Regions from separate parts of the Peribacillus sp. FSL H8-0477 genome, predicted to be linked through region 1. Evidence: riboswitches for the same ligand, from Rfam matches in the RefSeq annotation. Region 1 holds a riboswitch; the other holds the start of a gene.
The links. Region 1 has a riboswitch for cyclic di-GMP ahead of MHI18_RS09385 (methyl-accepting chemotaxis protein). Riboswitches for the same ligand answer to the same signal wherever they lie in the genome.

Region 1 (11,895 bases):
GTTGTCTTCTGGAATGATTTTATCTTTATAATCTTGTAGTTCATCTAATGACTTATCTTTCTCAATACGGTGCATTTCTAGTACTTCTTCCGTTGGTGGAATAATCAAGCTGACCACGACAATCGTCAATCCTGAAATCACTGCCCCTGAGAATGCAGGCATATGCCATAGTTCAGATAAGAGACCAATGAAACCTGTTGAGTCTGATACAGTACCTGGAACTGAAAATACCGAAGTAACAATATAATAGGCAAGTCCTACGGTAATACTTGCCCAAACCGCCGGTGTACTTACGCGTTTCCAAAACGGCCCTAAAACTAATGGCCAGAATAATGTAACAAAGACAATATCCCATGCCAAGTAAGCTAGATCAATTACCTTTTGGAAGCCAAGTGATAGAATCAAGCCAAGTGCTGCACAGACTACGATAACCAGCCTTGAAAAAAGCAGCAATTTTTTTGGATCTGGATTTGGATTGATAAAATCGAGATAAATATTTTTGGTAATGATACCTGATGATGCTACATAACAAGCTGCTAATGTCGACATTCCCATGGCCGCCATTGCTGTAAGGAAAATTCCTGACACAATCGGTGGGAAATAGCCTTGAGCAAAAGCGAGCATTAATGTTTCTGGATTTGTACTATCTGGGAAAATCATTTTGAATGATTCACCAAGCATTCCCGGAATCCAACTGATTGCAATGACTACCGAACCAGCAATAATCATGCTTAAGTAGGCAACTCTCGGATTTTTAGCTGCGGCGACTCTTTGTCCCAAATCAGCTGCTGGAATATCGCCTAGAGCCAAAATCAAGTAGAGCGACCAAAAACCTGCTCCCCCTTTTTCAAAGAGGTGACTAACATTCCACCAATTCGGATTAAAGATAAACTCATCATATTGAAAGAACACGACCAGTGCGATACCAAGAATGCCGGCAATCGCAAATATTCCTTGGACAATCTCAGTATAGGCAACTGCCCATAACCCGCCCACAACAGAATACACGACGGTTAGTGAAACAAATAAAATCGCGGCCGGTACAAAATCTATCGTAAAAATGGCTTGAATAATATAAGTCCCACCAACCGTCAATGCTCCTGCATTGAATAATCCAAAAGCAATGGCCATTAAACTACCTGTATAAGCTCCCAGTTTTTTAGATCCATACCGTAAGCCATAATAATCGGCGATGGTCCATCCTTTCAATCTTCTTAGCGGCTTTGTCCAGATTAATGCACCAAGAATCATACATGTACCAAGACCAGCCATTGTAGCCGTACCTTCAAATCCACCATCTGTATAACCAGAACCTACAGCTGCAAAGAAGAATGGTGCAGCAAGCAAAGCTGCAATCAGACTGCCCGTTACAACATACAGCGGCATACTCCATCCGGCTACAATCAGGTCTTCTGCTGTTTTTATCCGTTGATACCCTTTGAAACCTATATAATAAATAAATACTAAATAAAGACAAAATATTACGATTGCACTCACTATTGAACCCTCCGCTGTTTATTAGCCATTCATAACTACTCCGCCATTCGGACTGATAATTTGTCCTGCGAAGAAATTAGCTTGCTCCGATGCTATAAAGAGGATGGTCTGGGCAATCTCCTCAGGCTTTGCCAAACGTTGTAATGGGTACTTACTCGCTTCTTCCTCAATATAATTTTCACCAAACGCTTCTAGGATATCTGTCAGCGTGCCGCTTGGTGCTACAGCATTTACATTAATCTCAGGGGCTAATTCCCTCGCGAGTGCTTTTGTAAAGGCATTGATTCCGCCTTTCGCTGCTGAGTAATGGGTAAAGTCCTCACACCCAAGGCTTCCTAAATCTGAAGAGATATTGATAATTTTACCGCTCCCCTGAACCTTCATCCGCTTGGCCGCTTCTCTCGCGTTATAAAAAGTACCGTACAGATGCACCTTAATCATCTTGTCCCACATATCATCGGACATCTCGGTAATTGGCGACTCCTGCGCAAACCCTGCATTGTTGACAAGAATATCCAAACTCCCTAATTGTTCGTCCATATAGCTGAACATCTCAGAAACTTGTTTAGAATCTGCGACATCTGCTCGATATTTATAGGCTTTCACACCATAAGTCTCGGCCTGTTCCCGAACAGCCTCCGCTTCTTCGTCACTTCCTATGTAATTGATTAAAACATTTGCTCCAGCTTTGGCAAAGGCAAGCACCGCTGCTTTACCAATGCCTTTACTTGAGCCGGTTACTACAACTGTCTTATTGCAAAAGTTCATAGCTCCCCCTGCTTTCTTAAATTTTGAAATGGCCGATTAGTATTTGTAATTCCTCAGCTGTTTTTCCTAACGAATCAGAAGTTGCCTTTATCTCTTCCATTGATATCAACTGTTCACGACTGGCTTCGGAAACATTGGTAGAGAATTTCGCTGTATTCTCTGCAGTGGCCTTCATTTCATTAACCGATGCGGCAACCTCTTCAGAAGAAGCAGATATTTCTTCAGATGCGGCAGATACTTCTTGAATTTGCAGGGCAACTTTTTCAGTTGATTCAAAAATCCGTTCAAAAATGGAACCGGCCTCGTTCGTTAGAGTCAAGCCTGCTTCCACATCTTTTTCACCTTTATCCATGACTTGAATGGAGTATGAAGAATCAGTTTGAATGACCCGAATTAGATCCGTAATTTGTACAGCTGAATTTGATGATTGTTCTGCCAGTTTCCTTACTTCATCAGCCACGACAGCGAAACCTTTACCATGTTCACCTGCACGAGCTGCTTCAATCGCTGCATTAAGAGCAAGTAAGTTCGTTTGATCAGCAATTTCAGATATGATTTTGACAAAACTGCTGATCTTCGCTGTATTATCATTTAATTTACCTATGACATTTCCGATTTGATGTACTGATTCATGGATGTTTTGCATCTGATCTATTAGTCGGTGCACAATTTCATTTCCTAATTGTGCCTCATTTGACGTATGAACGGAAGATTCCGATACGATCAAGGATGAACCGGCAATTTTTTGTATTCCAAATGCAGTTTCTTCAATTGCAGCGACACTTTCCTCCGTTGTCTGTAAGGTGGTTTCATTTCCACGTGCCACTTTCGTAATATCTTCAGACACTTTCATCGAATAGTCATACGTTTCAGAAGCATTAGCAGAAAGTTCTTCCGCAGAGGCAGCCAAATAGCTTGATGTATCATGAATATTAGTGATTAGACCATGCAAACTCGAAACCATTTCTTGTACAGAATGCGAAAGCTTGCCAACTTCATCATCCGTATTAACTGCTTTTATCGTAGCCGTTAAATCACCCTTCGCGACACTATCAGCAACTTCAACTACGAGGCCCAGCGGTTTTAAAAGACGTTTCAATACAAAATGGATCACAACCAGAATCACAATTAACCCCAATACCCCTATGACTACTTGATTAATAATTGATTTTTTTACAATATTGTTAATATAATCTGCCGAATAATCGATCCCAATAACAGCAATAACCTGTCCGTTATTCTCGATGGGAGTAAATACTGTTCTCCAGGATCCAAACGTATCCTTGAAAATATCAGTCACCTCTGATTTACCTGATTCCATTGCTTGTTGAGCCGTTTTTAAATGAATGGGCGCAATATCCTCAAATACTTCACCTGCTTTATAAATCTCATTTAAATTACTTGTATAGCCTATCGGCGTAACTTTATCTCCATCGACACTCCAGATATAGCTCCAGCTCATAATTCCCTGCTCTTTTTGAATCGAATCAAGGTCACCTTGTATTTTTTTAAAGGTTGAATTTGTTGTACTCGATGACTTGCTTAAAGTTTCTATCGCAGTCGAATTTAATGTCTTTTCTGTTAATAACCCCACACTTGTCAATTCCTGTTTTAAATCTTCTTGAAGTCTTAATTCCAACATATATATGCTTGTAGTTGAAAGAATTACGGTTAGCAAACATACGGTAACTAACACGATGACCATGATTTTGTAGCGTAACGATTTTTTATTAAACATCTTATTTCCCCCTTTTAGTGATTGACTGACATGATGTAAACAAATGCTAAACAAGACACATGATCACTAAAAGTACTGTATATATAATCCAAGCTGCCGGCAAAATAAAAAAAAAGCACCAGAAGAAGGTGCAGTGTATAAACCCATGGTAACTTGTACGGCAACCCGGCTGCCCTAGCACTATGCGGTAGGCCCGTGGCTTTGCGTCTCCACTTTTCAATGGATTTGCTATTTACACAATACATTTATAAAGTAATCTTTGTTTCTTAAAAACGAAGAGCACATTTTTTATTATATCGGCAGTTTTTATAAGAATTTCACTCTTTTTTTAAAGATTATAGGTCTATTCTCTCTGTTTATTTCATATTTTTTTCACATTCCCCCTGAGTAAATTCCATAAAATGAAAAAAACGCTCAGTGCTACTATTTCCATCGAAAGAATATACCAAGGATAGGGACCAAGTAGATCAAGGACACTTCCACTACCTGGCTTCTCCCGCAGAAACATATAATTACCACCGAGTTGATCATTTATCAACCATATAAAAGGCAGGAGAATATTTAAAGTAAGCATGGTTCCTCCAATTCCTCTTAGCGTGGGCCGATAACCTTTTACCCAAGTAAAATAGAGAGCCGTTATAATAATGCCTATATGTGTATAAAAAAAGTGAAAGTACCGAAAATGCGGAAAGCTCCATTCCATTACAGGGGTCAGCATGGCTTGAATAGCACCGCCAATTCCGGCAAATAAAACAAACTGATATAAATAGCGATTCCCCGTCCATAACAGCACGATTGTCACCATAAGACTAAGACTGCATAACTCTAGAGGAAGAGATTGTCTAAAATGCCATTGCTCCGTCGTAAAGAGCCACATGTGGTATAACCCTTCTATAATTAGCAGGGTGACAGCAAAGATTTTTTCTAACCACAGACATCTTGTCGTATTTACACTACGCCCTTTTAATATGAAGAGACCTATTATGAGTAGTCCTAATGCCGCTAGAGCCCATACATGGTCTACGGACCAAAAGATAAACTGATGGTCATCACTATCCCCTATAAATCTATCCATCTCAGCTTCTTCCCCTTTACCTATATGATAGAAAACAGCTTTTGTATCAAGTGTTTTTTCGTATATTAGCTTTGAGATGAGAATATACATATTCGTGACGTCTTATAAAAGGAGTGATCGAATGCAGCATGTCCAGCCAGAGATAAACCGTCTTACGGCTATTCTTCAGAACAGCCAAGGAAAAGATGGCTCATGGCATGACCCATTCGAAACAAATATTGTAGTCGATGCCTATATGATTATTTTACTAAGAGTTCTAGAGATCAATGACGAAAAGTTAATACAATCATTAGTCAAACGAATTGAAAGCAAACGCGAAAACGGTGTATGGAAACTCTTTGCGGATGAAAAGGATGGAAACCTTTCTCTTACCACAGAAGCCTACTATGCGCTTCTTTATTCAGGGTTAAAGAACAAAGAGGATCCAGATATGCGAAAAGCACGGCGATTTATCCTTGAAAAAGGCGGACTAAAGCAGACTAAGATGTTTACAAGATTAATGCTTACGGTCACAGGTCAATATAAATGGCCATTACTTTTTCCTATTCCCATAGAAGCTGTTTTGCTTCCGCCGACTTTTTTTGTGAATATGTTTGATATTTCCATCTATGCACGAGTTCATTTTATGCCGATCGTCCTGCTCGGGGAAAAGAAATTTCAGGTAAAAGGTGTGAATGCCCCAGATTTAAGTGATTTACATCAAAGCAGAAGCTCTGATCATGAGTGGGAGGAGATACGTTCAAACGGCTATCGTTCTCTATTTTCGAGTCTTCAAACCAGTACAGCAGCCTTAATTGGGCTGCCTTCTAAGCTGAAATCACTTGCTGTTGATTCAATTGAACAATATATGTTAAACCGTCTTGAACCAGACGGAACACTCTATAATTATTTTAGCTCTACTTTTTTTATGATTATCGCACTCCTTTCCCTTGGCTATTCAAAAAAGGATCCGGTAATCATTAAGGCAGTGGAAGGACTAAAAGCAATGGCTTCTTCTATTGATGGTCAGGTGCATATTCAACATACAACCGCAAACGTTTGGAATACAGCATTAATCAGCTACGCCTTACAGGAATCTGGTCTTTCTTCTTCAACACCGTCGATCAAAAAAGCAACTGCCTATTTATGCAAAAAACAGCATGTGAAATATGGGGATTGGGTCATTCACAATCCAAACACAGCACCCGGTGGCTGGGGATTTTCCGATTTAAATACTATAAACCCTGATGTAGATGATACAAGTGCTTCACTGCGGGCACTCCATCCCGTCTTTGTCTCAAATCCTGATCATCACAATTCCTGGGAGCGAGGCGTGACATTTCTTCTTTCTATGCAAAATGACGATGGCGGCTTTCCCGCTTTTGAAAAAAATGTCGACAATGAATTATTAAGCGTGCTCCCTGTCGAAGAAGCAAAATATATTTTAACAGATCCTTCTACACCAGATTTAACAGGCAGAGCGTTAGAATTTTTATGTAAGTATGCGGGCCTCCAAATGCCCAATCGATCGATAAAAAAGGCAGCAGATTGGCTTCTTCTTCATCAGGAAAAGGATGGTTCATGGTATGGAAGATGGGGAGTTTGTTATATTTATGGCACATGGGCAGCACTTACTGGCTTAGCTGCTTCGGGTTATTCCACAAATCCTGCAATCAGCAGGGCAGTCAAATGGCTTAAAAGTATCCAACACCAAGATGGAGGATGGGGTGAATCTTGCTACAGTGATATCAAAAAAAAGTATGTACCGCTTGGAACTAGTTCGTTAACTCAAACAGCATGGGCATTGGATGCTTTGATTGCGGTGTCAGCCAAGCCAAGTGCCTCCATAGAAAAAGGGATTGCCTACCTGATCCGTGAAGGCAAAAAAAATGATTGGACTACTTCTTATCCAGCTGGACAAGGACTAGCAAACTTCCTATATATTCATTACCATAGCTATCAGCACATCTTCACGCTGCTTACGCTTGCCCATTACCGGGAAAAATACCTCAATAACTCAACTAACTAGTGTTCTACTCGAAAAAACTCTCCTTAGTAAATAGGAGAGTTTTTTTTAATACAGTACCCTCAGTCTGAGATTTTCGACACGTATCTATTTCGACAGCTTACTAGTAATCATGTTCCAGTACTGTTCATCTTGATTGTGGCCTAATCTCCAGATACCAATTCCCTTTAAATTTTCTGCGTTTACTACGTCTAATTTATAGGAAAGACTTTGAGCATTTTCAAACCAAACAATATGTCGAACACCCTTACCGTCTTTATAAGAAAAATTCGGAGTTTTTGTAACCCGGTCAAAAATAATTTTCACTTTATATTTTTTTGCTAGCTTCATTGATTCCTCATAGGTTCTTGAAACAGTCTTCCCCTTTGTACTCCAGTCATACCCATAAGAACCAATACCAAGCAGGATTTTATCAGCTGGAACAACCGTTTTCGTGTAGGCAACGACTTTCTTCACCCAGCCAATGGAAGCAACTGAACCCGGTAAGCTAGATTTGTAGTGTTCTTCATAGGTCATGATTAATAGGTAATCGACATACTTTGCGACGGCTTTATAGTCATAGGCATAGTTCCAAGTCATCAGGGGGTGATCAGCTGTTTTAGGCTGCAATGACACCGATAGACTAAACCCTTTAGGCTTTAAAACTTCAGCTAATTCCTTTATAAGCTTCGTATATACGTTTCGATCTGAGCCTTGTACATTCTCAATATCAATATTGACGCCTTTGTAGTGATCTTTTTTAAGAATAGCCAGTGTATTCTTAGCAAATCTCGTTCGATTTGTTTTACTGTTTAGTAGTCTATGAGCATTTTCACGATTAAACTCATTCCCTATCATCAACGTCGCGTTCATGTTTCTTTCATTAGCTAACGTAATTTGCTCCTTGGCCGAAGTACCTCTTATTGTTCCTAACCCATCAACAACATGTGTAGCCGCAGCAATAGAAGTCAACATTTCAGAATGTTTATTCATGACTTTATACGAACTGACATCTAACTTATTGTACTTCACTGTAAATCCCAGTACCTCTTTCTTCACTGTTTTAGCCTCAGCATAGGAAACAGTACCAAAGAAAACGATAACCACGAGGAATAGTGTAATCATTTTTCGTACTAATCGATCATTCATTTGTATTTCCTCCATGTCTCGTTACTCCCAGACAGTATCTAATTTATCTGCATAAAAACTTAGCGCCTTCCGATATCGTTTAATTTCCTCATCGTTGGTTGTATCAACTAACTGGTTAATTAGAATCTCCATTGCCTGATGATGCTCATTACTATTAAAAAGTGTAAGTGCATAAAACACATGAAGAGCCCGATTATCCGGAAATAGTTTACGTGCCTTCTCTAATGTTTCTTTCGAGTTTGCATACTCTCCAACTGTTCGGTATGTACTTCCTAGACCTAAGAAAGCCGCTTGAGCATCTTGGTTAGGTAAGCCAAGCTCAATTGCTTTTTGATAATATGGAATAGCTCTTCGTTCCATTCCCCTAACATCAAAACTCCAGGCACATTGGTAAACAATCTTTGCATCCTCAGGATATGTCTCAGCCAATTCAATCAGCATTTCGTTTGATTTCACGTAATTCTGCTGTTTTCTCAGTTCTAACGCCTCTGTCAACTTATCCAAATTCTTATAATCCCCTCCTATCTTTGAACCCAAATAGCTTTGGTATAGGCAATATTCATGCCTGCTCGCTGCATATTCCGCTGACTGGCAGAGCCAAATTGGGCTTGTCCAATTATGTAATCACACCCAAGACTGCCGGCTAATTTAAAACGCTCTGCAAGCAATGCGCTTTGGACTCCTCTATTCCGTGCTTCAGGGACAGTTGCTGCCGCTGCTAAATCAGCACATTCACCATTTGTATATAACACAGCAACTCCAACCAGCTCCCCCGCGGCCATTGCTCCCAAAAACCTCCAATTCTGCAGTCCATAAAGAACCTGATTATTCCTTGTGATATCTTCCTTAAGAAAGGAAGGCATCCCAAATCCCCGAACGTAAATATCACCGAATCTGTCAAACTCGTGATCTTCCAATTCCCGAATCATTATCGTTTCTGAAACAGCAGCATAGTTCGCTTTTGTCGAGCCATACAAAAGCGTATGAAAACCGGACTGATAAAAACCTCTTTCTGTTAAAGAAGTATAGACTTCGATGACGCGTGTGTCGGTGTTAATTCAATTCGGCAAGGAATCTCTTTTTCTTTAAAAAAATCAAGGATTTGATTCAGAAAGGGAATAGCCTCCTTACTTAAACCCTTTACCGTATTAAAAGCGGGACCAGGTATATGCTTGACAGAAAAAGCACGAGCACCGCCAAAATCGCGAATATTCACACACATTGGGTTACCTTTACTACTCTGAACAGCAGTAAGCCTTGATGTCAGTGAATCGATTTCTGCTTTTTCAAATTTCAATGCTAAATCCTTTGTAAGCACACACATGATTTCTTCCTCCCGTTTATTTTTACCGCTCAGACTCACACCTTCTATCAAATCTTAATATGTTAAATGAGAGGTGATTGCAAACAAATGAATACCATTAGCTTATGTATGATTGTCAAAAATGAGGAGCAAGCGTTACCCAAATGCTTAGAATCAATTAAAGATATCGTGGACGAAATCATTATTATCGATACCGGCTCAACAGACCGGACTAAGGAATTAGCCAAAAAATTCACAGACAAAATATATGATTTCGAATGGATTAATGATTTTGGAGCAGCTCGTAATTATTCGTTTTCTAAGGCTACAAAAGATTTCATCCTGTGGCTCGATGCTGATGATGTATTTACCGATGAAAACCGAGAAAAACTGCTGACACTTAAAAAGACACTGTCCTTAGAAATAGATGCTGTTTCTATGCTTTATCATCTGACGTTAAATGAGGATGGCAGTCCAAGCTTTAGTTCTAGGCGAAATAGGTTGGTCAAACGCGAAAATAATTTTAAATGGATTGGTTTTGTTCATGAATATCTCGAGGTAGCGGGAAATATTATTCCTTCCGATATCGCCGTAGTCCACCAAAAGGAGCGGCATTCCAGCAACCGGAATCTACTTATTTACGAAAAAGCATTAGAATCAGGGAAACCCTTTTCACCCAGAGACAAATATTATTATGCGAATGAATGTAATGACAATAGAAAATATGAAAAGGCCATTTTTTGGTATCAATACTTTTTAGAGGAGGGTCTAGGTTGGTCTGAAGACAATATTCAAGCATGCGGAAAATTAGCCGATTGTTTTCTTAATCTTAAAAGGTATCCTGAAGCAATGGACATCTGTCAAAAAAGCTTTCTCTACGATACCCCAAGAGGAGAGATTTGCTGCCGATTGGGCTTTTTGTACTTAGAGCAAAATGATTTAGTAAAAGCTATCTCTTGGTATAAGCTGGCAACTATCGTAGAAATACCAGAAAAGAGTCCTTTTATCAACCGTTCATGTTACACATGGCTCCCAAATTTACAGCTCTGCCTGTGTTATTCAAGACTAGGACATCAGGAGATTGCCAGGAGTTATAACGATAAAGCGGCCGAATTTCTCCCGAACAATTCACAAATTCAGTATAATCAAGAATTCTTCAAACGGTATTTTGGAGAATAACTACATCCCCGCCACCGACTTAATAAGTTCTGGCGGGGACTTCTTACTTTCCTAAAAAGTCTTGTAAGGCTGCTTTATTTTTTTCTATGTCTAAATCTAGGACAAGTCCTGCCCCTGGATATCGTTTGTCTTGATACGATCCGTCTTGAGGAATTCTAAGCGTTTGAAGATTCCGATTTTCATTAGAAAGAAAGGCCGTTCCGATTGATAATAATAAAGACCGTTCGATATTGGTGAAAATGTATGGTTGTATGGTTCCAATCATAGTCGGCAACTTCATTACCCCCTGAATACTTACCACTTCATTCGTCAGCTGCTTAATAACCTTCTGCTGACGCTCCACTCGTCCAAAGTCCCCTTGTGCATCATTACGATATCTTACATAACCGAGTAGTTCTTTTCCATGCAGTTCTTGTAAACCAGGCTTTAATTTTACACCAATATTTTTTGACATCGCTTTTTCTACATTAATTTCAATTCCATTAGGAAAAGCTGCATCAATCATCTTTGTAAATCCTTTAAAATCAATTAAGGCATAATATTGTAAATCAATAGCAAAATTCTCGTATATCGTCTGTCTCAGCAGTTCTGTACCGCCATAAGTAAAGGCCGAGTTAAGTTTATGTTTTTTATATCCAGGTATTTCAACATAACTATCCCGCATGAGAGAGACAAGTTTTGACTTCTTCGTTTCTGGATCATACTGAGCAATCATAATAGTATCCGTCCGAGAAACCTCTTCACCTTCTCTAGCATCAACTCCCAGTAGAAGAACATTCACTTTCCCAAGAGGATTTTCTACTCCGTTAAACTCAATTTCTTCCGTTGGAACAGCCGTATCTGTATCCGTTTTTGCTTTATTTAGAGCCTGAGAATATTCATAATAAAAATAGGTGGCTGCCCCCAGTAAAACAAACAAGAAAACAAGAAACAAAGATACAATAACCTTTCGTCTTTTACCTTTCCTTTTACCATTCTTAGAACTCTGTCTGCTGCCTGCCATATTTTCCGTCCTTTTCTATTTCAGCTCTTTCTACATAATCTATCAAATATATCCAATAAATACAATATATGAAAAAATACAAAAAAAAGACCTGTCATAATGACAGGTCCATTCTTACTTTCTATTATGGATTAGTTGACCATAAGCCCGCTGACTTCATAAGGATACGAGGATGAAGTTTTAACTGTGCAACCATTAC
Region 2 (11,895 bases), on a different contig from region 1:
CATATTCAACAAACTTTAAGAAGTCCTCAAAATAACGAGCATGAGATGATTGGTGGATCTTAATTTCTCCAGACTCTACAATTCCCTCTTCCGGCATGAAAGGGTACTGAATGGATTTCATATTTTTGGTTGTAATCGCCATTTCGACATTGCGAATTAAAGTCTGTTCATCAGAAATAGAGGCAACTTTCGGTTCAAAATCACATTTTAATAGGAAGATAAAGTTTTCATCTAGATAGCTGCTTAGCTTTGCGGAGGCAACGAGAAAGACTCCGCCTCGAACAGCACTTGTATCAAGATAGGAAATGACAAATTGTTCATTTTCTTGATAAAACATATCTTTTGTATCTGCATTGCGGACGCGGTTAAATAAATTATAGTTAGGGTTTGAATCCAGTTCATGTCCTTCTTCAACAATAAAGTGACCGACTTTGGTTGGTACCTGTTCTGCTTTTGGGTGACGATCGACTTTGCGTTTGCTGATTTTCATCAGCTCTCCATCTAGGAAACCTTTTAACGGACTATTTTCATATTCTTCATGATCAAGGGTTTGAAAATGCTTGTAGCGTTTATCCGCTTGTTCTCCCTTACCATCTACTGTAACGACGTAAAAGGACAGGTATTGTATAGTAAAATCCATTTAATTCACCTTTTTTCTAAAAAGTAGCTCACACTAGTATAAAAAGGTTATTGAAATCCGTCAAACGAATTTAGCTGGAATGAAGTATTAAAGCGGGGGTGTTTTTATGAGGGTGATTGTTTTATCTGACACACATATACCAAAACGTGCCAAGGAGCTTCCATCTGAATTAGTCCAAGAATTAAAGCAGGCAGATTTGATTATTCATGCAGGTGATTGGCAGACGATAGAAGTGCTGGATATGCTCAGGCCATACGGACCTATTGAAGGAGTATACGGGAATGTTGATTCCGAACATATTAAACAGCAATTCCCAGATAAGAAGTTACTCGAAATAAAAGGGTTTAAAATTGGAGTTGTTCATGGTCATGGACAAAAACAAACGACAGAAAAACGAGCCCTCGCTGCTTTTTCAGAGGAATCTTTAGATTTGCTCATATTTGGCCATTCTCATATACCAGTAAAAAAACAGATAGGCGGGATGTGGGTGTTTAATCCGGGTTCGCCTACTGATAAACGGAGACAGCCATCCTTTTCTTTTGGGATATTGGAAATCACAGATACATTAGAAATTAATCACCTATATTTTAAATAATTACTTTCCTTTAAATCCAGATTAAAATAAGTGTTGTTTTGGTTAAATTGTAAGTTTTATACTATTATTCTAGAATATTCTCTTCATAATCTGTATACTATAACAGTTACTGTGATTAGGCTATATCAAGGAGAGAAGTATCTATGAGAAATTTACTAACTAGACCTAAGTTAGAGCAAAGAAACTATGATCAATATGAAAAGGATGTTTATATTGATGTCGATGGTCATCAGGATGTTAGTCAGCAAATCCACATGATTCATCTAACTACAAAGGATTTATGTATGATTCGTTCTCTACAGCCTGTTATTGAAGACCATCTACAAGACATGGTGACAAATTTTTATAAAAACCTTTCGAATCGAGCGGCATTAATGGATATTATTAACCAACAGAGTAGTGTCGATCGTTTAAAGAAAACACTCATTAAGCATATTTATGAAATGTTTTCAGGAAAGATTAATCATGATTATATCAAACAGCGTACAATCATTGCCCATGTTCATGTGCGAATCGGTCTTGAGCCAACATGGTATATGTGTGCTTTTCAGGATTTACTGCTGTCTGTAAATACTATAATTACACCCAATATGCAAACAATTAAGGAATATTCGGAGGTCATGGCAGCTATTACGAAAATCTTCAACCTAGAGCAGCAGATTGTTTTAGAGGCCTACGAGCAGGAAAATAAACGGATTAGGCAAGGGATTGAAGATAAACAATTAAATCTCAAAGTAAATGTAAATAGTTCTGCACAGGAATTAGCCGCTATCAGCGAGGAGACGAGCTCATCTTCTATTGAAATTAACCATAAATTAACGGATATTCGTTCTCTAACCTCAACTGGGTTGGATATAGCTATTGAAACCGAGAGAAAATCGAAGGAAGGGGCAGCTCGGTTAAAACAGGTAGAGCAAATTATGAATCAATCACAGCTTCATATGCAGAAAATATCTGCTGATATGAGCAACTTAACGGAGACTTCGAAGCAAATTAACAGTATTGTCACCGTGGTAACCTCTATCGCAGAACAAACCAATTTACTTGCATTAAATGCAGCAATAGAAGCAGCTAGAGCAGGTGAGAATGGGCGAGGGTTTGCGGTAGTAGCTGATGAAGTTCGTAAGCTGGCTGAGTCAACTAAGAAATCCGTTTCGGAGGTATCAACCTTAATAAAAGCCATTCAAACTTATACGGAAACCATACATGAATCGATATTATCGGTAAATGGCGATATTAAGCACGGTACAGAAGAATCTATTGAAACGAACTTATTTTTCGCTCAAATACTAGATTCTATGTTTCAAATGAAAGACCAGAATGTAAGAATAGCAGATGAAATGGTTGATTTGACTTCAATTTTTGAGGGGATTAACCAGGCGTTTGAACAGGTAGCCACGTCTTCTGACCAATTGACACAACTTACTTCTTCATTATAAAATACACGCTTAACCTTTTAATTTTAGTAAGGAGTTAGTTGATGATCTCATTTATACTTACCTTAAAACGGCTTGTAACGGCGCTTATACATGCCTTCAAGGAAAAAGAGTTTCAAGTCTTGTTTTTTCTTATTTTGCTAACATTGGTATCAGGTTCCATCTTCTACTCAACGGTTGAAAATCTTGCTGTACTTGATGCCCTATATTTCAGTGTGATGACCTTAACAACGGTTGGGGACGACAGTTTTACTCCAAGCACCACATTTGGAAAACTATTTACGATGGTGTATGCCATTGCAGGAATAGGGCTTATGTTTGGGTTCATTAGTAAGATTGCCTTCAGCATGCAAAGCGGCTACCTAAACAAAGATAAAAAAGAAGACCAAAAGTAAACCCACTATTTATAAGGGTTTGCTTTTTTTGGTTTTGTAAAAGAATGGGCCGAATAATCCCCATTTTATAGAAAGATGATGTTACTTGATCAGCCGTTTATATAAAAAAAGAGCTATTTTAAATAGATTTCTCTTTTTTGGGGTTTAAAAGTGAGTAACTAACCAGAGTTGGAAGTCCAATCAAGTGGTAATGGGTAAGGGCCGAATAAAATCGAAAATGGGCCGAATAACCCCCATCTTACAGAAAGATGATGTTACTCGAGAAGCCGTTTATATGAAAAAACAGCTTTTTTAATAGGTTTCTCTCGTTTTTGGGGTTTAAAAGTGAGTAACTATCCAGAGTTGGAGTAGAAAGGGGAAGGGCCGAATACATAGCAGAATGGGCCGAATAAAAGGCTGGAAGGGCCGAATATATTAAAGAATGGGCCGAATAAAATTGAAAACGGGCCGAATAACTTCCGACTGACAGAAAAATGATGTTACTCGAGAAGCCGTTTATATGAAAAAGACCTTTTTTAATGGATTTATCCCTTTTTTGATTTAAAAGTGAGTAACTATCCAGAGTTGGAAGTCCTATCAAGCGGTAATGGCCGAATAACCCCCATCTGACAAAAAATGATGTTACTCGAGAAGCCATTTATATGAAAAAGAGCTTTAATCTTTTCTTTTGCATTGATGTAGATTGCGGAATTTGAATAGAGGGTAAACAGGAATTATTCCTCCTCTGTCGAATGTTAGTTATAATCGGCTGGCATTATAAATTTGTGACGCAATCATATAGATGGCTTTTATGAAAACGGAGGGATATCATGAATAGGCAGTTTGAAGCTTCAAAGGAATATGCAATACATTTAGATTTAATTGATCCACTGGCATCCTTTAGGGATGAATTTTATCTTGATTCAGAGACAATTTATCTGGATGGGAATTCTTTAGGGCTCCTTTCAAAGCGAGCTGAAGCAAGTCTACTCTCGTCACTGGATGATTGGAAACAATATGGAATTGATGGCTGGACAAAAGGGGAAAATCCGTGGTTTACTTTTTCCGAAAGGCTCGGTGCTTTGATGGCTCCATTGATTGGAGCAGAAGCTAATGAAGTAATAGTCACTGGGTCGACAACGATGAATTTACATCAATTGACAGCCACGTTTTATCACCCGTCAGGACGCAGGACTAAAATTCTTGCCGATGAGTTAACGTTTCCAAGTGATATTTACGCTTTGCAGAGCCAGTTGAAGCTGCGTGGATACGATTCAGAACAGCATCTCATTCAAGTGAAGAGCCGGGATGGTCGTATATTGGAGGAAGAGGACATTATCGCATCAATGACGGATGAAGTTGCCTTAATTATTCTTCCAACCGTTCTTTATCGCAGCGGACAAATTCTTGATATCGCTCGTTTAACAAAGGAAGCACATGATAGAGGTATTTTGATAGGGTTTGATGGCTGCCATTCCGTAGGGGCCGTCCCTCACTACTTTGATCGTTGGGACGTTGATTTTGCATTTTGGTGCAACTATAAGCACCTGAATGCTGGGCCTGGCAGTGTTGCAGGATTATATGTGAATAAGAGACATTTTGGTGTTTTACCTGGTCTTACAGGCTGGTTTGGATCAAAGAAAGACAAACAATTTGATATGGAACATATTTTTTCACCAGCAAAAGATGCTGGAGCGTTTCAGATTGGGACTCCGCATATCTTAAGTATGGCGCCTTTAAAAGGATCACTTGAAATGTTTGCGGAAGCAGGTATAGAAAATGTACGTGAAAAATCCCTGAACTGCACACAATATTTTAGTGATTTAATAAAGTCAGAGCTGTCTGGGCTGGGCTTTGAAATGGGGCATCCACTAGAAGATCAGCGGAGAGGCGGTCATATTTGTTTGGAACATATTGAGGCTGCGAGAATCTGTAAATGTCTTAAAGAAGAAAAAATTATCCCCGATTACCGTGAACCTAATATTATTCGGCTGGCTCCTGTTGCCCTTTATACTACATATCTGGAGATGTGGGAGACGGTTCAAGCTTTGAAAAGCATTGTGAAAGACAAGCAATATGAAAAATTTGAAAATAAGCGTGAAGTGATCGCTTAAGAGGTTAGAAAAGGTGATGAAACATGGAAAAAAAACAAGGCGGTTCACTTAAACGTGAACTAAAAACAAATCAATTGACAATGATCGCGATGGGCTGCGCTATTGGAACAGGATTATTTCTTGGCAGCGGTCTGGCCATATCAACGGCTGGTCCAAGTGTACTTATAAGCTATGCAATAGGAGCGTTCATTGTATTGCTTCTGATGGGATGTTTAGCTGAGATGACCGTGGCCTACCCAACCTCCGGATCCTTTGGAACCATTGCTGAGAAATATATCAGTCCCATGGCTGGTTTTCTGGTTCGTTATTCGTATTGGATTGCGAATGTCTTAGCGGTAGGCGTGGAAGTTAGTGCGATTGCGGTATATATGAAATATTGGTTCTCAACGGTTCCTGGAGTCATCTGGATTGTGCTGTTTGCAGCGATTCTTATTTATGTAAATATCACTAGTGTTCATACGTTCGCTTCATTTGAATATTGGTTTTCTATGATTAAAATCAGTGCAATTGTCTTGTTTGTCTTATTAGGAGCGTACGTTCTGCTTGGATCAGATACTCCATCTACAGGGTTCAGTAATTATGTGAATGATGGAGGCTTCATGCCATTTGGTTTGTGGGGATTATGGGTGGCGGTCTTTATCTCGTTATTCAGTTTCCTTGGTACGGAGATGATTGCGGTCACAGCCGGTGAGGCAAAAGATCCGGATGTCGCCGTTCCAAAGGCACTGAAAGCGACTGTTTTCCGCTTATCGACTTTTTATGTTCTTACGATTGGTATTATGCTGCTGATTGTACCTTGGCAGTCAGCCGGGATTGAAGTAAGTCCATTTGTGAAGGTCATGGAAATATTGAATATTCCCGGAGCATCGGGCGTTATGAATTTTATTATCTTAACAGCGGCTCTTTCAGCAATGAACAGTCAGCTTTATGCATCCACTCGAATGATTTTCGCACTTGCACAGGAAAAACAAGCACCGTCTTGGTTTAATCAGGTGAATAGAAAAGGGGTGCCATCTAGAGCTGTCGCTGTTTCTACTTTAGGTGTAATTCTAGCCGCTCTCGTTAAGGTGCTTTCACCCGATACTTCTTACGCCTTCATGATGGGAATTTCAATGTTTGGAGCCATTTTCACTTGGTTTATGATCTTTGTTTCCCATTTGTATTTCCGAAAAAACTGGGGTAAAAAAGGCGGCAGGCAGTTGCCGGTTCGGATGATCGGTTTTCCTTATTTAACAATCTTAGGCGGCTTATTGCTGGCAGCCTTAATGATTTCGACTTGGTTCACACCATCATTTAAAATTGTGCTTCAATTCGGAGTACCATGGCTGATTTTCCTATGTATTGTGTTTAAGATAATGAACTGGACAAAGAAATCATCGCCAACCGACACGAAAAATAAACGAGTGAGCTGACTCACTAGGAGGCTATATCGTGAACCAAGATGATAAGAAATTAGATTCAGGCATTCGGACTGATTTTAAAAAAGAGATGTCATATGGTGATTATTTGCATTTGGACAGCATTCTCTCAAGTCAGCACAGACTGTCTGATCATCACGATGAAATGCTATTTATCATTATCCATCAAACAAGTGAATTATGGATGAAGTTAATTCTCCATGAATTAAAAACCGCAATTGAAAGCATTCAAAAAGATAACTTAGAGCCTTCTTTTAAAATGCTGTCACGGGTTTCGCGAATTCAGCAGCAGCTTATACAATCATGGAGTGTCTTAGCAACCTTGACTCCTGCTGAATATATGGAATTTCGGGATAAACTAGGGTCTAGCTCAGGGTTTCAATCTCATCAAAATCGGCTAATTGAATTTTCCCTTGGACAAAAGAATCCGCAACTGCTAGCGGTATTCCGTCATCAACCAGAACTCGCTGAAACTATGGAAAAAGCACTTGAAGCGCCCAGTATCTATGATGCAGCCATTACGGCACTGGCTGCTAGAGGTCTGCCAATCGATGAAAGTGTGCTGAATCGAGATTTTTCACAAACTTATGAAGTGAATGAAAGTGTTGAAAAGGCTTGGCTGATGGTTTATCAAGACGTTGAACAATATTGGGACTTATATGAGTTGGCAGAAAAACTGATCGATATTGGCAGCCAACAGCAATCTTGGCGATTTAATCATATGACGACAGTGGAAAGAATTATCGGCCATAAAATGGGAACTGGCGGTTCAGCAGGGGTTTCTTATTTAAAACGGGTGCTGGATCAGCAGTTTTTCCCGGAATTATGGACATTGAGAACCAAATTATAAAGGAGGAAATGAAGGATGTCACATTGGATTGATATTTCTCAAGCGTTAAATACCCAAACTGTAGAGTGGCCGGGTGATACCAAATTTGTCTATAAAATTAGTTGTACAAAGGCCGAAAGCGGCTCAGTAAATGTAGGACAATTTACTATGAGTACCCATTTTGGTACGCACATCGATGCACCATTCCACTTTGATGACCACGGCAAAAAAGTTCATGAGCTAGATTTGGATCTTTATATTGGTCCTGCCTTACTCATCGAATGGAATGGAAACGATACACTTAAAGCATCTGACTTTAAAGAAGTCGAATTTGGAGAGGTATCTAGGGTGCTGATTCGAACAAATAGCTGGACAGATCGTTCCGTTTTTCCGCAATCCATTCCGACTATTGATCTTGATTTGCCAAAATTCTTGGCAGAAAAGGGGGTTCGGTTAATCGGTCTAGATTTACCGACAGTTGATCAATTAGACAGCAAAGACCTCCCATCTCATCATGAACTGGCAAAAAACGGTATTCATATTTTAGAAGGTCTTGTTCTGGAGAACATCGAACTCGGCTGGTACGAGTTATCAGCACTCCCGCTTTCATTAACAGGTGCTGATGGGAGCCCAGTCCGAGCCGTGATTCGGAAACTAATTAAATAAAATACTATAAAACCCAATGATGTATGGATTCATTGGGTTTTAATTTAGATTAAGTATTGCAATAATAATCTCGTTAGAATATACACTACAGCTCAGCGATGGCTGCTGAGTGAGAAAAACATATCAATTTATCCTTTAAACGAAGGCACAAATAAAAATATAAAAAAGAAGGTTGTATCTCCAAGGACTAGGTGTTATACTAACATAGCGATGAGCTAATTTGCGTAAGACGCGAGACACTAAGCTTCGGCTTAACGTAGGGATGTGGCCCAACGGTCTTTCGCCGCAAACGCATCAGACGCCTGCATTTATGCAGGCGTCTTTCTTTTTGTTTTAAAAAACAGACCCTACGAGGTCTGTTTTTTTTTGTGTACACATAGGTTGAAAAAGGAATTATTTTACATATAGTGGTAATATCAAAAGAAGCTGTTTCAACAAACCGAAAAGGAAGTGGGTTTTAGTGGCAGATAAACGGTTTGAGGATGTTTATACTCAAGGGAAAATGGAGGTTACCAAAATCATTCGTGATAATGAGACAGGAGTCCTATATATGTTTCATAATGACGGCCTAACTTCTGGGTTAACTGTTAGGGTTGATAAAGATGGAAAACCTTTAGTTGATAAAGATTTTATACCGGTTGAATAATACGACGGCTGCTTCTCTATGTCCTAAAAAATAGAAAGACACAAAATAAAAAACAGACCCAGTGGGATCTGCTTTTATTTTGTTGACACGTCTTTTTTAGCAAGTTCAATATCTTGTTGGACATCGCTTTTTATATCACTAGTAATATCATTCGTGGCTTTTTTGAATTCACGTAATGAGTTTCCAACAGCACGGCCAATTTCAGGGAGTTTATTTGGTCCAAAGATGATTAATGCTAGGACTAAGATAATAATCAGTCCGGGTACCCCAATGTTTGATAACATTATTTAGTTCAACTCCTACATGTTTTAAATCTATGTCCATTATAGCTCTTTGGTAAAAGATTGCAAATAGAAATGGTTTAAAGGCGGAGGAATATACATTTATAAAATCTGCGTGAAAAATATATTAAAAAAAGTTCTGAGTTGGAAGTTTTTGTACTTGTATTTTTCTTTCAGATTGGATATTATACATATACAAGCTGCGTTGTACGTAACGATAATTAAGTTTTAACCTTTAAGTTGTAACAGGGAGTTTTATTATCAAAGCAGGAATGTCAGGCCTCTGCAGTAAATGCACTGAGGACATACAGGATTGCTTTTGCGAGCACCCACTTTTTGACAAAGTGGTCTAAAACTTTCTTACACTATTTACGGCAAAGGCGGCTTCTACTTTAAACACGCAAACCAGTTCCTTTTGGAACTGGTTTTTTTGTGCATTCTAAAGAATGTGTTCAATTTGTTGAGGTCTGGGAAATTTTTCTTTTCATTTGTCTTTCTGCAAAGTAAAATGATAATACTATATAAAAATAACAGACTAAGAAAAGGAAACGTGGATTATTCTTTCGCTAACTGGGCGCTTGAAAGAATAGGAGTGAGTAGCGCAACCGGCCAATAAGGGGATAAATGGAATGTTAGGATTACTAAAGAAGAAATCAGTTAATACCCATTGGTTAGTACAAGGCAATAAAACAGATATCTCTATCAGCGTTACCGATCCAGCTATACTACAGAAATTGAAGATGATCCGCCTTTCTGAATCAGATTTGCACGTAATAAAATGCCTGCAGCCTGTAGTTGAGGAACATATTGACCAATTGGTTGATGACTTTTATTCCACTATTATTGAAGTTCCTGCTTTGAAACATATAATTGAATCGTATAGTATGCTCGAAAAACTAAGGTCAACATTGAAAGTACATGTGATTGAGTTGTTTTCCGGTCATATTGATGAAAAATTTTTAGAAATAAGGGATAGAGTTGCGAAAGCACATTATAAAATTGGATTGCAGCCAGCATGGTATATGGGTGCCTTTCAAAATTTACAAAATTCACTTTTGACAATTATCTGTAATAAAACTGAGGATATTGGAGAACTTCAGCAACTCTTATCGGCTGTTACCAAAATACTTAGTCTGGAACAGCAAATTGTTTTAGAAGCCTATGAACGTCAAAATGCTGAAATGATCCATAATACATATACGCAAGGCAGGCAGGCAATCCAAGGAGAAATTACTGCTGTAAGCAAAGATCTGGTTTCATTGGCAGAGAAGACCATTACATCGGTTGAAACCTTGGTAAACAGTAGTATAGGAGTAAAGAATCAAATGGCAGCTAGCATCGAGCAATCGAATACTGTCCAAGAAATGTCAGTTGAAGGACAGGAAAAGCTAAATGAATTATTGACAAAGATCTATTTGATTAACAATGATACACAAGCCATGACAGACCGTACTCTACAATTAGTCACATCGACTCAACGAATTACAGAGATTGTCCGTATCGTTGAAGAAATCGCGGAAAAAACAAATATGCTTGCCATTAATGCAGCGATTGAAGCTGCTCGAGCGGGCGAACATGGCAGAGGATTTGCCGTAGTATCACAAGAGGTCAGGAAGCTTTCTGAGCAAACAAAGGATTCTGTTTCGGAAATCCGTACACTTATTACTGCTTCAGACGTAAATACGGAGAAAGTGATGGAATCACTTGAACATGTTAAATCGGCCGTACAATCAGGTGTATCGACTTCTAAAGAGACAAAACAGGTTTTTACTCATATAGCTGAATCAATTATTGAAAGTGCTCAAACTTTATCTACCATTGATAGAAAAATGAACGGACTTGTCTACGTGATTGAAGAAATCGGAGAAGCAACAGCAAGCGTTTCAGCTTCAGCGGAACAGTTGGATGGAATAGCTAACAACGGTTAATGTTGCTTGTACAGATGATGGGATCCTGTTGTGATCCTTTTTCTTTTAGTCAAAATTCTTACTAGTGATTTTTGGGGGAGGGTTAACATTGACTACTACCTATGTAAAATGGGGGCAATCAAGAATTAAAATACTTGGGAAAAAATAGCATACTTCCCCAAAAGCACTTAATCATGCGTAAAGACCTTCGTAATAGAAGGTCTTTTTTTTAATTCGTTTAAACTTTTTGAAAAGTGATTACAAATTGCATGGTTTTGGGTAGAAGAAGTGTAACGATACATTCTCTGGAGGTAAAAATTACATGTCTGTAAAATTAGCGATTATCTACTATAGCTCTACCGGAACGAATTATCAGTTAGCCTCTTGGGCCGCAGAAGCAGCGAAAGAAGCGGGTGCAGAGGTAAAGATTCTGAAAGTGAAGGAAACAACACCAGCAGAAGTCATTGAAGGAAATGAAATTTGGCAAAGGACCATTGAGAGAACGAAGGAAATAGCAGAAGTGGCACTAGAAGATTTGGAATGGGCAGATGCGTTTATTTTCAGTACCCCAACTCGCTATGGGAATGTACCCTCACAGTTCCAACAGTTTTTAGATACAACTGGCGGACTTTGGGCAGAAGGGAAACTTGCTAATAAAGTTGTGAGTGCCATGGCTTCTGCTCAGAATCCACATGGAGGTCAGGAAGCGACGATTCTTTCGCTTTACACATCGATGTATCATTGGGGGGCCATTGTGGCAGCTCCGGGCTATACGGATCCAGTGACGGTTACTGCCGGAGGCAATCCGTATGGAACCAGTGTTACTGTCGACCAAGAGGGAAAAATGAAGGAAGACGTGGAGGAAGCAGTGAAATATCAAGCAAAACGAACGGTATCAGTTGCAGAATGGGTGAAAAAAGGCTTGGAATAAGAAAAGATTTTAATAAATTGGAAAAATAAAGGGAAATGAAAGAGCGAACTCGAACCTT

Region 2: another riboswitch for cyclic di-GMP. It lies ahead of MHI18_RS20150 (globin-coupled sensor protein); the one in region 1 lies ahead of MHI18_RS09385 (methyl-accepting chemotaxis protein).

Annotation. Positions count from the first base shown of each region.
Region 1 is NZ_JBBODE010000001.1:1,835,133-1,847,027, forward strand. It holds gene MHI18_RS09375 (sodium:solute symporter family protein) at 1-1,497, opposite strand, end outside; gene MHI18_RS09380 (SDR family NAD(P)-dependent oxidoreductase) at 1,519-2,265, opposite strand; gene MHI18_RS09385 (methyl-accepting chemotaxis protein) at 2,282-4,003, opposite strand; cyclic di-GMP riboswitch class I at 4,160-4,243, opposite strand; gene MHI18_RS09390 (YwaF family protein) at 4,365-5,078, opposite strand; gene shc (squalene--hopene cyclase) at 5,200-7,086, shown strand; gene MHI18_RS09400 (glycosyl hydrolase family 18 protein) at 7,171-8,211, opposite strand; gene MHI18_RS09405 (tetratricopeptide repeat protein) at 8,233-8,715, opposite strand; gene MHI18_RS09410 (GNAT family N-acetyltransferase) at 8,733-9,188, opposite strand; gene MHI18_RS09415 (hypothetical protein) at 9,227-9,535, opposite strand; gene MHI18_RS09420 (tetratricopeptide repeat-containing glycosyltransferase) at 9,623-10,693, shown strand; gene MHI18_RS09425 (LCP family protein) at 10,737-11,612, opposite strand; gene MHI18_RS09430 (3-ketoacyl-ACP reductase) at 11,821-11,895, opposite strand, start outside.
Region 2 is NZ_JBBODE010000002.1:1,714,040-1,725,934, forward strand. It holds gene MHI18_RS20095 (DUF3900 domain-containing protein) at 1-640, opposite strand, end outside; gene MHI18_RS20100 (metallophosphoesterase family protein) at 747-1,235, shown strand; gene MHI18_RS20105 (globin-coupled sensor protein) at 1,379-2,674, shown strand; gene MHI18_RS20110 (potassium channel family protein) at 2,716-3,066, shown strand; gene kynU (kynureninase) at 3,873-5,159, shown strand; gene MHI18_RS20120 (amino acid permease) at 5,183-6,571, shown strand; gene kynA (tryptophan 2,3-dioxygenase) at 6,588-7,427, shown strand; gene kynB (arylformamidase) at 7,443-8,072, shown strand; gene MHI18_RS20135 (DUF6440 family protein) at 8,533-8,718, shown strand; gene tatA (twin-arginine translocase TatA/TatE family subunit) at 8,793-9,002, opposite strand; RNA gene ssrS (6S RNA) at 9,194-9,390, shown strand; cyclic di-GMP riboswitch class II at 9,535-9,616, shown strand; gene MHI18_RS20150 (globin-coupled sensor protein) at 9,629-10,927, shown strand; gene wrbA (NAD(P)H:quinone oxidoreductase) at 11,229-11,837, shown strand.